One region of the Kitasatospora sp. NPDC086801 genome, then DNA from elsewhere that is predicted to be linked to it. Evidence: riboswitches for the same ligand, from Rfam matches in the RefSeq annotation. Region 1 holds a riboswitch; each other region holds the start of a gene.
What was found. Region 1 has a riboswitch for cyclic di-AMP ahead of ACIPLC_RS29990 (transglycosylase family protein). Riboswitches for the same ligand answer to the same signal wherever they lie in the genome.
Positions count from the first base shown of each region.

Region 2: it holds a riboswitch for cyclic di-AMP, as region 1 does, so the genes downstream of both, ACIPLC_RS08760 (NlpC/P60 family protein) here and ACIPLC_RS29990 (transglycosylase family protein) in region 1, are expected to answer to the same signal.
Region 3: it holds a riboswitch for cyclic di-AMP, as region 1 does, so the genes downstream of both, ACIPLC_RS14505 (hypothetical protein) here and ACIPLC_RS29990 (transglycosylase family protein) in region 1, are expected to answer to the same signal.

Region 1 covers NZ_JBIVAX010000038.1:73,428-77,894, reverse strand. Annotated here, with positions in the region: gene eno (phosphopyruvate hydratase) at 1-706, opposite strand, end outside; gene ACIPLC_RS29990 (transglycosylase family protein) at 974-1,885, opposite strand; cyclic di-AMP (ydaO/yuaA leader) riboswitch at 1,891-2,058, opposite strand; gene ACIPLC_RS29985 (cytochrome P450) at 2,269-3,564, opposite strand; gene ACIPLC_RS29980 (SDR family NAD(P)-dependent oxidoreductase) at 3,840-4,265, shown strand; gene ACIPLC_RS29975 (MazG family protein) at 4,283-4,467, opposite strand, start outside.
Region 2 covers NZ_JBIVAX010000005.1:58,083-62,549, reverse strand. Annotated here, with positions in the region: gene ACIPLC_RS08765 (NlpC/P60 family protein) at 35-1,081, opposite strand; gene ACIPLC_RS08760 (NlpC/P60 family protein) at 1,309-2,454, opposite strand; cyclic di-AMP (ydaO/yuaA leader) riboswitch at 2,465-2,618, opposite strand; gene ACIPLC_RS08755 (NlpC/P60 family protein) at 2,953-3,987, opposite strand; gene ACIPLC_RS08750 (NYN domain-containing protein) at 4,188-4,467, opposite strand, start outside.
Region 3 covers NZ_JBIVAX010000010.1:93,087-97,553, reverse strand. Annotated here, with positions in the region: gene ACIPLC_RS14515 (alpha/beta hydrolase) at 58-1,200, shown strand; gene ACIPLC_RS14510 (MoaF-related domain-containing protein) at 1,334-1,663, opposite strand; cyclic di-AMP (ydaO/yuaA leader) riboswitch at 2,199-2,366, shown strand; gene ACIPLC_RS14505 (hypothetical protein) at 2,369-3,718, shown strand; gene ACIPLC_RS14500 (hypothetical protein) at 3,740-4,246, opposite strand.

The DNA of each region.
Region 1 (4,467 bases):
CACGGCCGGGCACGTAGCCGGCCTTCTGGATGGCCTCGGTGATGAGGTCCAGGGCCTCGCGGTTGCTGTCCAGGTTCGGCGCGAAGCCGCCCTCGTCGCCGAGGCCGGTGGACAGGCCGCGCTCCTTCAGCACGCCCTTGAGGGTGTGGTAGACCTCGACGCCCCAGCGGACGGCCTCGGAGAAGGACTCCGCGCCGATCGGGGCGATCATGAACTCCTGGATGTCGACGTTGGAGTCCGCGTGCGAACCGCCGTTGAGGATGTTCATCATCGGAACGGGCAGCACGTGCGCGTTCGGGCCGCCCAGGTAGCGGAACAGCGGCAGGTCGCTGGCCTCGGAGGCGGCGTGCGCCACGGCCAGCGAGACGCCCAGGATCGCGTTGGCGCCGAGCGAGGACTTGTCCGGGGTGGCGTCCAGGTCGAGCATGGCCTGGTCGATCAGGCGCTGCTCGGTGGCGTCGTAGCCGACCAGCTCCGGGCCGATCTGCTCGATGACGGCCAGGACGGCCTTCTCCACGCCCTTGCCGAAGTAGCGGTTCTTGTCACCGTCGCGCAGTTCGAGCGCCTCGAAGGCGCCGGTGGAGGCACCCGACGGGACAGCGGCACGGCCGGTGCTGCCGTCGTCGAGGCCGACCTCGACCTCGACCGTGGGGTTGCCACGCGAGTCGAGGATCTCACGGGCTACGACGACATCGATGGACGGCACGAGGCATCTCCTTGCGGAAGCAGGGTCCGGCTGACGTTGGGTGCTGCCGGCGGGACGATTGCGGAGTCGTTACGACCAGAGCCTAACCGCCCCGGCCCCCGGGGCCGCGCTGGCCTCGGCCCCGTCTCAGCGTGTGGCCCGGCTACCCACCGGTAGTTCACCTGCTTGCCCGATCGAAGCGGGCGAATACGGGGGAATGCGGGCGAAGGGGGACGGGTCCCGTCCCCCTTCGCCCGCCGGGCCCGGGCCGTTCAGGGCCCGGGCCGCTCAGCCGAGGTGCAGCACCTGGCCGGGCATGATCAGGTCGGGGTTGCCGCCGACGGTGCCGCGGTTGCCGTCGTACACCGACTGCCAGCCGCCGGAAACGCCCTGGGCGGTGGCGATGGTCGACAGCGTGTCGCCGGCCCGGACGGTGTAGTCGTGACCGCCCTGCGCGGCGGCGGGCTGCGCGACCGGGGCGGACTGCGCGGGCTGCGCGGCGCGGGGCGCGGACTGCGGCTGGGCGGCGGCCTGGCCCGCGTACTGCTGGTAGACGTTCTGGTGGCTGGTCCAGTACCAGGCGCCGTTGCTCTGGTACCAGTACACCTTCGTGTCGGCGTCCCAGCCGGCCTTGCCGGAGAAGCCCTGCGGCTGCGTCTGCTGCGGGGCCTGCTGGGCCTGCGGCTGGGCGGCCGGCTTCGGGGCGGCCTGCCGCACCGGCTGCTGGGCGGGCTTCGGGGCCTGCGCCTGCTGGGTCGGCTTGGCGGCGGGCTGCTTGGCGGGCTTGGCGTCCGAGGAGGTGTCCACGGAGGCCGGGGCGCCGCCCTTGCTCAGACCGGCCTTCTGCGAGCAGACCGGCCAGGCGCCGGGGCCCTGCGCGGCCAGCACCTTCTCGGCGACCGAGATCTGCTGCGCCTTGCTGGCCTGGTTGGCCTGCGCGGCGTAGGAGGTGCCGCCGTACGCCTTCCAGGTGCTGGGGGTGAACTGCAGGCCGCCGGAGAAGCCGTTGCCGGTGTTGATGCTCCAGTTGCCGCCGCTCTCGCACTGGGCGACGGCGTCCCAGGTGGAGGCGGGGGCGGCGGAGGCGCCGGTGGCGGTGAGGAGCGGCATCGCGAGTCCGACGCCGGCCACACCGGCGACGGCGATGGCCTTCTCGGCCTGGGTGCGACGACGGTGACGGCCAGTTCCAACGAACAGCATGAAGAGGTCCCTCTCCGCACGCCTGCGAGGTGAGCTGTCGGGTTCGGACCGGGAGGTGGCCCGGCCGCCGAAAGCGGAAACGATTCCGCTCGGGCGGCTTCACCCCAAGCCGTCGGGGAACGGCAACAAACCTGGTTCCCCCGCCCCTGCCCAGGGTCTGGTCGGTTTCCCGTGACGCGGCGGGCAGGATTCGGCGTTCCGCGCACGAGGTCCGCAGCTGCGAACTCCAGGGAGAGTAGACAGATCCTCAGACCAATCACAAGCTCATATCGCCGATATCACACACAAATTACGGCGCGTGGTCAATCGCCTACCAACGGCGGCGGTATGTCCGGATTGATGCTGGTTCAGACTCTCCTCCACGGGTGATCGGAGACGTCCAGTCAGCGTGTCGGAGCGTCGACCGGCGCGACCGGAGGTGCGTGCGGGGACCGGCTCTCGGGACTGAATTCGACCGGGAGTTCCCGCAGCCCACGCATGATCAGGCCACCCCGCCACCGCAGATTCTCCGGACTTTCCGCGAGCCGCAGATCCGGCAGCCGGGAAAGCAGCGTGGCCAGTGCACTCCGCCCCTCCAGGCGGGCCAGCGGAGCGCCGATGCAGTAGTGGATCCCGTGGCCGAAACCCAGGTGCGGATTGTCCGTCCGGGCCAGGTCCAGGGTGTTCTCGTCCGCGAACCTGGCCGGATCGCGATCCGCCGCGGCCAGCACCACCAGCACCGGATCACCCACCGGGATGTCCACCCCGCCGATCGACAGCGGCCGCGTCGCGAAACGCCACGTCGCCAGCTCCACCGGCCCGTCGTAGCGCAGGAGTTCCTCGATCCCGGTCTCCAGCAGCGCCGTCTCGCCGCGCGCCACCGACTCCTGCAACAGCCCGCGCTGCTCCGGGTTGCGCAGCAGCGCGTACGTGCCGTTGCCGATCAGGTTGACGGTCGTCTCGAACCCCGCGAACAGGAGGATGAACGCCATCGCGGCGGCCTCGTTCTCGTTGAGGTGCTCGCCGTGGTCGCTCGCCCGGATCAGGCCCGAGATCAGGTCCTCGCCCGGATCCGCCCGCTTGCGGTGGATCAGCTCCAGCAGGTACGCCCGCATCCGCTTCACCGCCCGCCCCACACCGCCGCGTTGGCCGCCGCCGTGCCGGATCATCATCCCGGCCCAGTCCCGGAAGTCGTCCTGGTCCTCGGCCGGCACGCCCAGCAGGTCGCAGATCGCGTAGATGGGGAGCGGGAACGCGAACTCGTGGATCAGGTCCGCCGAACCGCGCTGCGCGAAGCCGTCGATCAGCCGGTCCGTGAGCTGCTGCACCCTCGGCTCGAACTCCGCCACCCGGCGCGGTGTGAACGCCTTCGACACCAGCCGGCGCAGCCGGGTGTGGTCCGGCGGGTCGATGTTCAGCAGATGCGTCATCAAGTCCGCCTGGCGCTCCCCCGGAATCCCCACCCGCCCGGTGCGGTGCGCCTGCTCGCTGTGGTGCGCCGGATTCTTCGACAGCCTGCCGTCCGCCAGCGCCTGCCGCGCGTCCGCGTAGCGGGTCACCAGCCAGGCCTCCACCCCGCTCGGCAGCGTCGTGCGGTGCACCGGGGCGTGCTCGCGCAACCAGGCGTAGGCGGGGTACGGATCGGTGGCGAACTCCCAGGTGAAGAGCTGCGGGGCGGCGGGATCGGGCTGCACTGGCATGCGTCGACCGTATCCGGTGGGTCGGGGCCGCACCGCCCCCGACGGCCGCGACCGGCGGGACCGGATCGTCACCACCCGGCGGACGGCCCGCCAACGCTCCGTGGACGCCCCGTGGACGGTCCGTGGACAGCTCTTGGACAGCTCTTGGCCGGGTGGCGGGCGTGACCCTGGTCACCTGAGGGGTAATCCCTGTTGCGGAGGGTCAGGACCTGCCTACGATCCTCCGCAGAAATCGTGGGCGCCGGTGCGGTGTCGCCCACAGGGAGGAGCAGACCATGCGGGTCAGCGGGGCAGTCGTCGTCATCGCGGTACTCGACGGCGGATCGGGAGCCGAGCTCGCCCGCCGGTTCACCGCCGCCGGCGCCGCCGGAGTCCTGATCGCCGACCAACGGGCCGGCGTCGCCGAGGACCTCGCCACCGAACTCGACCGGCCGGGCTGCCCCGTCGTCGGCGTCGGCGGCGACATCCGCCGCCCCAGCGACGTCGCCGCCCTCGTCGACACCGCCGAGAAGCACCTCGGCCCCATCGACCTGTTCTGCGTCGCCGGCCCCGACGGCGAACGCATCGTCTCCCTCGCCGAACTGCCCGACCGTCTCGACCTCGAACGTCTCGCCGAACTCCTCGCCCTCGTGGGCGAGGCCATCGGCGAAGTCGTCCCCCCGCAGCGCCGCCCGGTCGAGAACACCGCCACGGCCGCCTGAGGCCCTGCCCGGGCCCGCTACTCGCCGACCGGCCCGAGGCCCTCGGCCGCGCGCACCGCGTCCCGGTAGCCGCGCGCGGCCGAGCGCAGCGCCGCGTCCACGTCCACCCCGGCGTCGTGCGCCCGCTGCGCCACCGCCAGCAGCAGCCGGCCCGCCGACTGCGCCGTCAGCCCCGCCGGCAGCGCGTACGGCTCGTCCGGCA
Region 2 (4,467 bases), on a different contig from region 1:
GGGCGGTGGCCGTCGGGGTCGGACGGGGTCGGGCTCAGAGCCGGACCACCCCCACGACCGGCATCGCGTTGACGCTCTCGTAGCGGACCCTGGCGCCCGGGTAGGGGGCGTGCACGATCACCCCGCCGCCGGCGTACATGCCGACGTGGTGCATGTCCCGGTAGAAGATCACCAGGTCTCCCGGCCGCGCTTCGGAGAGGCTGACCCGCTGCCCGGCGTACGCCTGGGCCTGCGAGGTGCGCGGCAGGGTCACTCCGGCCTGCCGCCAGCTGTAGTACATCAGACCGGAGCAGTCGAAGGCGCGGGGCCCGGTGGATCCGTAGACGTAGGGCGAGCCGATCATCCGCACCGCGGCGGCCAGCGCGGCCGCCCCGCGCTCGGAGGCGGGCGGGGCCGTGCCGAGGTCCAGCCGGTCGGTGCCGCGGGTGGCGCGCTGCTCGGCCTCCCGGGCGTCCTGGGCGGCCAGCCGGGCCCGCTCGGCGACGCCCAGGCCGTTGAGCAGCCGCTGGGCCTTGGCGAGCCGCTGCTGGATCTGCTGCTTGCTGTCGGCGAGCGAGCTGCGGGCCTGATCGAGTTCGGCGAGCTTGCCGGAGGTCTCGGTGCGGCGCTGGTCGAGCCGGCGCTGGCGGGCGGCCAGTTCGTGCAGGGTCTCCTGCTGCCGCTCGGCGGCCTGGTCGAGGGTGCGGGCCCGGGACAGGTAGCCCTCCGGGTCGGTGGAGAGCATCAACTGGACGGTCTGGGCCATGCCGCCGCCGCGGTACTCGGCGCCGGCCACGGTGGCGAGGTCGCCGCGCAGCTGGTTGAGCTGGTCCTGGGCGACGGCGATGTCGCCCTGGAGGATGGTCGTCTCGCCCTGGAGCCGCTGCTGCGCCTCCTGGGCGGCGTTGTACTTCTCGGACGCCTGCTCGGCCTCGCCGTAGAGCTGCTCCACCTGCGCCTTGACGTCCTTGCGGGCGGGCGTGTCCGGCGGGCCGGGGGCGGCCTGGGCGCTGCCGCCCGTCGTCACGCCCAGGGCGGTGGTGGCGGCCGCGGTCAGCACCAGCGCACGGGCGAACAGTTGGGAACGGCGGTGCACGGGCATGGCGGCAGCGGCTCCAATCCGGCGGCGGGGCCCCGCCGCCGCACCAACGCGGGCGGCCCTGGAAGCGGAGTCCGGTGGCAGACGTTAGCGAGTCCGGGCAACCGAGTCCAAACCCCTACCAACCCGAATATTTGGCCCGCAATCGGACATCCGTCCGGGACGCCGGAAAAGCCGCAGGCCCGGCCTTCCGTGAGGGAAGGCCGGGCCTGGGAGGGCCTGAGCGGGGATCAGACCCGCACGATGGAGGCCAGCGGCATGTTGCTGACCGCCTCGTAGCGGACCGACGCGCCCGGCTTGGGCGCGTGCAGCACCTGGCCGTTGCCCGCGTAGATGCCGACGTGGTGGGCGTCCCCGTAGAAGATCAGCAGGTCGCCGGGCTGCGCCTGGGAGAGGTCGGAGCCGATCCGGGTACCGGCGTGGGCCTGCTCCTGCGAGGTGCGCGGCAGCGACACGTCGACCTGGTTGAACGCCCAGACCATCAGGCCCGAGCAGTCGAAGGAGCCGGGGCCGGAGGCGCCGTAGACGTACGGGCTGCCGATCTTGGAGGCCGCGATGGACAGCGCCGCGGCGCCGCGCGAGCTGCCGGCGCTCGGCTTGGTGACCGGCGCGGCGGGGGCCTGCGACGCGCTCAGGTCGGTGCGGCTGCTGTCGCGGGAGGAGCGGTCGGCGGCCTGCTGGGCCGCCGCCTGCTGCTGGGCGGCCTTCGCGGCGGCGTCGGCCTTCGTCTTGGCCTCGGCGGCGGCCTTCTCCTCGGCCGCGCGAATCGCCTGGCGCTCCTGCTCGGACAGGGTGTTGAAGAGGTCCTGCGCGGCCTTGAGCTTGCCCTGGACCTCGTCCTTGGCGCTCTTCAGCTGCTGGGTGGTGGTCTCCATCTCGGAGAGCTTGCCCTGGGCCTCGTTGCGCACCTGGTCGAGCTTGCGCTGCTCGTCCTGGAGCTGCTTGAGCTGGCCCTTCTGGGTGCCACCGGCCTGGTTCAGCGTGTCGGCCTGGCTCAGGAAGGTGTCCGGGCTGGCGGAGAACATCAGCTGGACGGTCTGGGATATGCCGCCGTTGCGGTACTGCTCGCCAGCGATCTCGGCCAGGCCGCCCTGCAGGTCGGTCACCTGTCCCTGCTGCCGCGCCACCTGGTCCTGCAGGTCGGTGACCTGCTTCTGCAGCTGCTGCTGCTTCTCCTGGGCGGCGTTGAGCTTCTCGGTCGCGACCTCGGCCTGCTCGTTGAGCTGGTCGACCTGCTCCTTGACCTGGTCCTTGGTCGGCTGCGGGTCGGCGTGGGCGCCGGACTGCGCGGACAGCGCGACGGCTGCGGCGGCGAAACCGGTCATGATCGAGACCCGGGTGCGACTCGCGGGCTTGGGACGACGATGGGACGCCACGAAGGCGGACTCCTTCTTCCTGCGACCGCCTACCGGGTGAGCTGACGGGTTCGGGCCGGAAGCATGCCCTACGACGCCTCACGGCCGTTCCACCGGCCGACCTGGCGCCGATTCACCCCGGAGGAACGTGGTTCCCCGGCTCCGTTCGACAGCGCCCCCGATTGCTGGGCTCCCCGTCGGGCAGGCACTCGGCCAGCCCCGCTGCGTCACGAACTCGACGGAAACCACCGCCGCCACCCTGGCTGGGCGATCGACAGTGCGGTGGTTCGGTGCATGACCCTAGTAACTGAACCGTGATCCGTTCAAATCCTTGTCAGAAAAAAGACGGAAGAAGACCAAAGTTCTTTTGTGAATATGACACATAGTGATCACCGTCGCACGCAAAGCTGATCAGTCTTCACCGGGGCTCGTCGAGCGGGCGAAAACCGAACGCCACCCCCCGGTCGGAGGGTGGCGCGGATCACAGGCCCGGCGGGGCCCTTCGGGCGTGTCGGACCGTCAGACCCGGCGGATCGTGTTGATCTTCATCGCGTCCGCCTTCATCACCTTCACCACGTCGCCGGTGTGCGGCGCGTGCACCACCATGCCGTTGCCGATGTACATCCCGACGTGGTGCCGGTCGGAGCCGTAGATGACCAGGTCGCCCGGCTGGGCCTGGTCCAGCGTGACGGCGGTGCCGACGTTGCCCTGCTCCTGCGAGGTGCGCGGCAGCGAGACGCCGGCCTGGCCGTACGCCCAGACCATCAGGCCCGAGCAGTCGAAGGTGGTCGAGCCGGTGGCGCCCCACACGTACGGCGAACCCTGCTTGCTCATCGCCTTGGCGACGGCCACGCCCGCGTAGCCGCCGGCCTGCGGGAGGCTGCCGAGGTCCGTGCGCTCGCTGCCGCGCGAGGCGCGGTCGTCCTGCTGCTGCTGGGCGCGCAGCGCGGCGCGGTCGGAGGCGCTGAGCGAGTTCAGCAGGTCCTGCGCGGCCTTGAGCTTCTGGTTGACGTCCGTCTTGGCCTGGTTCAGGTCCTTGGTGGTGGAGTCGAGCGAGGCCAGGACGGCGGCGGCCTCGGACTTCTCCTGGTCCAGCCGGCGCTGCTGGTCCAGCAGGCCCTTGAGCGCCTCGGACTCGCTGGTGCTGGCCTGCTGGACGCTGGAGGCCTTCTCCAGGTAGCCGGACGGGTCGGAGGAGAGCATCAGCTGGACGGACGGGTCGATGCCGCCGGTGCGGTACTGCTCGCCCGCCACCCCGGCCAGACCGGTCTGGAGCTGGGTCATCTCGTCCTGGCTGCGGGCCACCTGGTCCTGCAACTGGTCGGACTGCTTGCGGAGCTGGTCGGCCCGCTCCTTGGCGCCGTTGTACTTCTCCGCCGCCTGCTCCTGCTCCTGCTGGAGCTGGTCGATCTGCGCCTTGACGTCGGCCTTGTTCGGCTGGGGCGCGGCGTGCGCGGCGACCTGCGCGGAGAGGGCGACCGCGGTCGCCGCGGCAGCGGTGAGCACGGAGACCCGGGCGCGGCTCGGCTGCTTGGGACGGCGATGGGAGGCCAAGGGAATTGCTCCTTCTTCCATCGGCCTCACCCGATCAGGTGAGAATCCGGAAAATAGGTTTGACGCCACACCCTAGGGAAGATCCACGCGTTTTGCCACTCCCCCGAAGGCGTGAACTCCACTGCCCCCACGGACTTCACGGGATGTGCACACCACCGCAAACCGGGCGCTGACCAGGCGTCATCCCGCCGTGGCGGCCGTCAGGGCCGCGCCAGCCGGTTCAACAGCAGAACCGAGGCCACGGGGCGCGCGCCCGCCTTCCGCACGCCCTCCGCGACCTCCCGGTCGGTGGACACCACCACCACCGGACGACCCTGCGGTTCGGCCCGCACCAGACGACGGATCAGCTCGTCCGCGGTCTCGCCGGTCCGGCTGAACCGTACCCGCACCCCGCGCGGTGGCGCCATGATCACCGGAACGTCCAGGTCCTGCCCGTCGAACACACAGGTGACCTCCGCCTGCGTGCGCTGGGCCAGCATC
Region 3 (4,467 bases), on a different contig from region 1:
CCTCGGATGTCCTGGACGGAGGGGGCGGGGAGTTCGAGGCGTGGGAGCAAGTAGGACATGGGTCTGACGAGCCACAAGGTATTGGCGCTGACCGTATTGATCGCCGTCGTGATGACGGCCGGCACGGTCTGGCTGTGGCCAAGACTCGCCAAGCAGACCTGGCAGGCAGTGCTCGGCCGGATCGGCGCGCTGCTCGCCACCCAGCTCGCGGTGCTCGCCGCGCTCGGCCTGGTGGCGAACAACTACTTCGCCTTCTACAGCAGTTGGGACGACCTGCTGGGCATCGGTGACACCGGCCCAGTGGTGATCCACAACAAGGCGGACGCGTCCGGTCGACTGCTCGTGGAGACGATCGGCCACGCCTCCGTCAAGGGCGGCGGCGCGATGGGCCGCGAGCCCAGCCAGTCCGGCGAGATCCGCAAGGTGCGGATCGACGGCGCGGCCAGCCGGCTGTCCACCGAGGGGTACGTCTACCTGCCGCCGCAGTACTTCCAGCCGGAGTACGCGCAGAGGCAGTTCCCGGCGGTGATCGTCAGCACCGGCTTCCCCGGGATCGCCGAGAACCTGATCACCCGGTTCAACTACCCGGGCGCAGCACTCAAGTTGCTCCAGGACGGCAAGATGCAGCCGACGGTCATGGTCCTGATGCGCCCCTCGCCGGCCCTGCCGCAGGACACCGAGTGCGAGGACATCCCGGGCGGCGCGCAGTCCGACACGTACTTCACCAAGGACGTCCCCTCAGCGATCCAGGCGAGCTTCCGGGTTTCGTCCGACCCGCAGGCCTGGGCCTTCATGGGCAACTCGACCGGCGGCTACTGCGCCCTCAAGTTGGCCATGCGCCACCCGGACGTCTTCCCGACCGCCGTCGCGCTCTCCGCCTACTACGACGCCGCCGACGACCCGACCACGGGTGACCTGTTCGGCGGCAGCAAGCAGCGCCGCGACGAGGCCAACCTGATGTGGCGGTTGAAGAACCTGCCGCAGCCCAAGGTGTCCGTGCTGCTGGCCGGCACCAAGAAGGGCGACGGCGACTACCGGCACGACACCGAGGCCTTCGTCGACGCGGCGCAGTCCCCGATGAAGGTCTCCTACAGCATGCTGGAGAACGGCGGTCACAACTTCGAGACCTGGAGCGCGCTGCTGCCGTCCTCGCTGGAGTGGCTGTCCCAGCACCTCAAGGTCCCGAACCAGGCCGCCTGAGCAGGTCGCTTGGGCGGACCGCCCGCTGAGGCCGCCCGAGTAAGCGGCCCGAGCGGGCGGCCTGAGCAAGCGGCCCGGGCAAGCGGCCCGGGCAGGCCGGCGGACAGCGCCCGGGGCGCGGGAGCGGCGAGGCTCAGGCCACCCGCTCCAGCGTCCCGGTGTGGAGCTCTCCGACCCGGCCGCCCTCGCCCTCGTACGTCCAGAAGGCGCGCACCGTCAGCCGGCCGAGGTCCATCACGTGGCTGACGGTGATCCCGCTCTCCTCCGTCCAGCTGATGAAGTAGATCTCCGGCGCCACCTCGGCGACGTGCAGCCGCACGTCCTCCCACTGGCCCGCCGACTCGCCGAGGCCCTCCCAGCGCAGCCGCCTGCCGTCGGCCGAGTACGTGTTGCGGAAGGCCGCGCCGTTGTCGGCCCGGAAGAGGTAGGTGCGGCCGGCGAAGGCGGGCAGGGGCGCGGTCATGGTGGGGCGGTACCTCGTTCCTGTGGAGCCGTGCACGGCGGTCTTGTGCACTGCGGAAGATGTCGGAGCTCCAATTTATCCGACTCGGTGAGCCGGGTGGGCGCATCCGTGGGCGGTGCGCCACGGCACCGGCCGCCACCGCGCAGGCCTGTGGGGTGTGCGACCGGCACCTGGGCGCCCGCCGACGGCCGGTCCTACCGTCCACCCCCATGAGACGCACCCCCACCGCCGTCAGACGCACCCCCACCGCGTTGTCCGCCCTCCTGCTCGCCCTCGGCGCCCTCGGCCCCTCGGCACCCTCGGCGTTCCCGGCCTCTCGGCGCCCCCCGCCCCTCGGCGCCCTTGATCCCTTCGAGGCCGCCGATCCGTCCCAACTGATCCACCACGCAGCGTCGTTGATCGACACCACTGTGAGCTGTGCGACAACCGGCCCGACCAGGTTGTCCGTTCACGGACGGTCTGCCTAGCCTGCAACCGTCGTCCGCCCTCGCGGACCCCCGCCGCCGGGACGCCGAGTCCTGTCCACCCGCCGGCCGGCAACCGAGCACCACAGCGGACGGGAGCGGGGGAACCAAGGTCAGCGCCCGGCCCGTACGCTCCCGCGTGCGGGCCGTGGCTAGGGGTGAAGCCGCTCCCACAAGCGGCCGGGCTTACCTCAGCCCGAATCCGACAGCTCACCTCGCAGGCGTCGCAGAGGACACTTCCATGCATCAGCCTGCCCGGCGCCGCGCGCCGCGCCACGCCCGTCCCTCCCACCGGGGCCGCAACGCCGCCCTCGCCGCCACCGGAGCACTCGCGATCACCGGCGCCGGACTGTTCGGCCTGCCGGCCGTCTCCGGCGCCCAGGCCGCCACCGCGCCGACCGTCACCCAGGACCGGCTCGCCCCGGCGACCATGGTCGCCAACAAGGCCACCACCGCCTCGCTGACCCTCCACTCCTCGGCCTGCTTCACCGCGAAGACCGTCGGCGTGGGCGTCCGCAACGCGGCCGGTGCGAACCTCGACTTCCCCGGCAACGCCTCCAACGTGCAGATCTGCCCGAGCGGCCTGTCCTTCACCAGCGGCGCGCGTGCTCTGCCGGCCGGGACGTACACCCAGTTCGGCTTCTGGCAGGACCTCGGCGGGGCTTGGCACAACCTGCCCTCGCAGCAACTGGTGGTCTCCAACACCCCGACCCCGACCCCGACCCCGACCCCGGCCCCGACGCCGACGCCGACCGCGACCCCCACCACGACTCCGGCACCGAAGCCGACCCCCACCGCCACTCCCACCCCGACGGCGACCGCCACTCCCGCCCCGAAGCCGACCCCGACGAGCAGCCCGAGCGCCACGGCCAGCCCGTCGCCGAGCACCCCCGCCTCCCCGGTCGCCGGCAAGTCGCTGACCTGGTCCGACGAGTTCAACAGCCCGATCAGCTGGGGCTCGCGCTGGGTCGGCGACAAGAGCACCGCGTACAAGTACGGCAACCACAACCCGGACGACAACAAGCTCGACCTGCTGAACAAGAACAACGTCAGCGTCGCGAACGGGGTCGCCACCTTCACCGCCGCGCCCGGCACCACCACGCTGGAGAACGGCAAGCAGGCCTGGAACACCGGCTTCCTGACCACCGAGGGCTCCAGCGAGGGTTTCCAGGTCAAGACCGGCGACTACGCCGAGACCCGGGTCAAGCTGCCGTCCGGCTCCGGGGCCTGGCCCGCCTTCTGGACCTGGAAGAACGGCAACGGGGAGGTCGACTCCTTCGAGTACCACCCCGACAACCCGAACCTGCTGGAGCTGACCAACCACGTCAACCCCGGCGACCCCAAGTACTACACCGACGCGAGCGCCATCGCGAAGGACCAGTGGGTGACCATCGGCACCTACTACGGCGCCACCTCGGTGGACTGGTACGTCAACGGCGTCAAGGTGTTCTCGGACGGCAAGGGCGTCGGCGCCAACTGGTCGGCGTACCTGATCCTCAACCTGTCGGTCGGCGCGGGGAAGTACCACCCGGCGCCGCAGGGCACCGCCCCGATCACCTTCGCCGCCGACTACGTCCGCGTGTACCGGTAGAGCCTCTTCGGGCCTTCCGGGTCAGAAACCGGCAGCCGTCTCGACCACCGTGGTGGCGAACGGCTGCCGGTTGTTCCCCTCGTCCGGGTCGTCCACGTCGCGCACCGCGACCGAGCCTCCGGTGAGCGTGCCGATCCGCAGGTCCGGGGCCAGGCGCACCGGCACCAGCGCGGTCGCGCTGCGCAGCGGGGGCAGTCCGGGCGGGAAGGCGCAGCGCACCTGGCGGCCGTTGTGCCGCACCTCGCACTCCGCCGGGAAGTACGGGCCCTCCGGGGAGACCCCGGGCGGCAGCGTCACCAGCACGGTGAACGGTGTGGTGGTGGTGTCGGGGCCGCGGTTGGCGATGAAGGCGTGGACGGTGGTGGTGCCGCCCGGCGGCGCCGGGTCCGGGTCGAGCCGGATCACCTCCAGATCGGAGCGGGACGCCGTGGGGGCCGCCGCCACCTCCACCGCCGGCCGGGGATCGGGCCGCCGCAGCGCCCAGGACGGGCCGGCGGCCAGCGTCGCCACCGCGCAGCCCGCTGCCACGGCCGCGAGGAAGCCGGCCCCGCCGAACCCCGGGCGCGCCGTGTCCCCGCACGCCGCATCCCCGCGCACCCAGCCCCCGGGCCGCTGATTCCCGCGCCCCTGATCCCAGGGCCGCTGATCCCCGAGCCCCTGATTCCCGAGCCCCTGATCCCCGCGCCCAGAACAGCCGCGCCCCGCATCCCTGCGCTCCATCGCCGCTCACCCGTGCCCTTGTTGTCCCG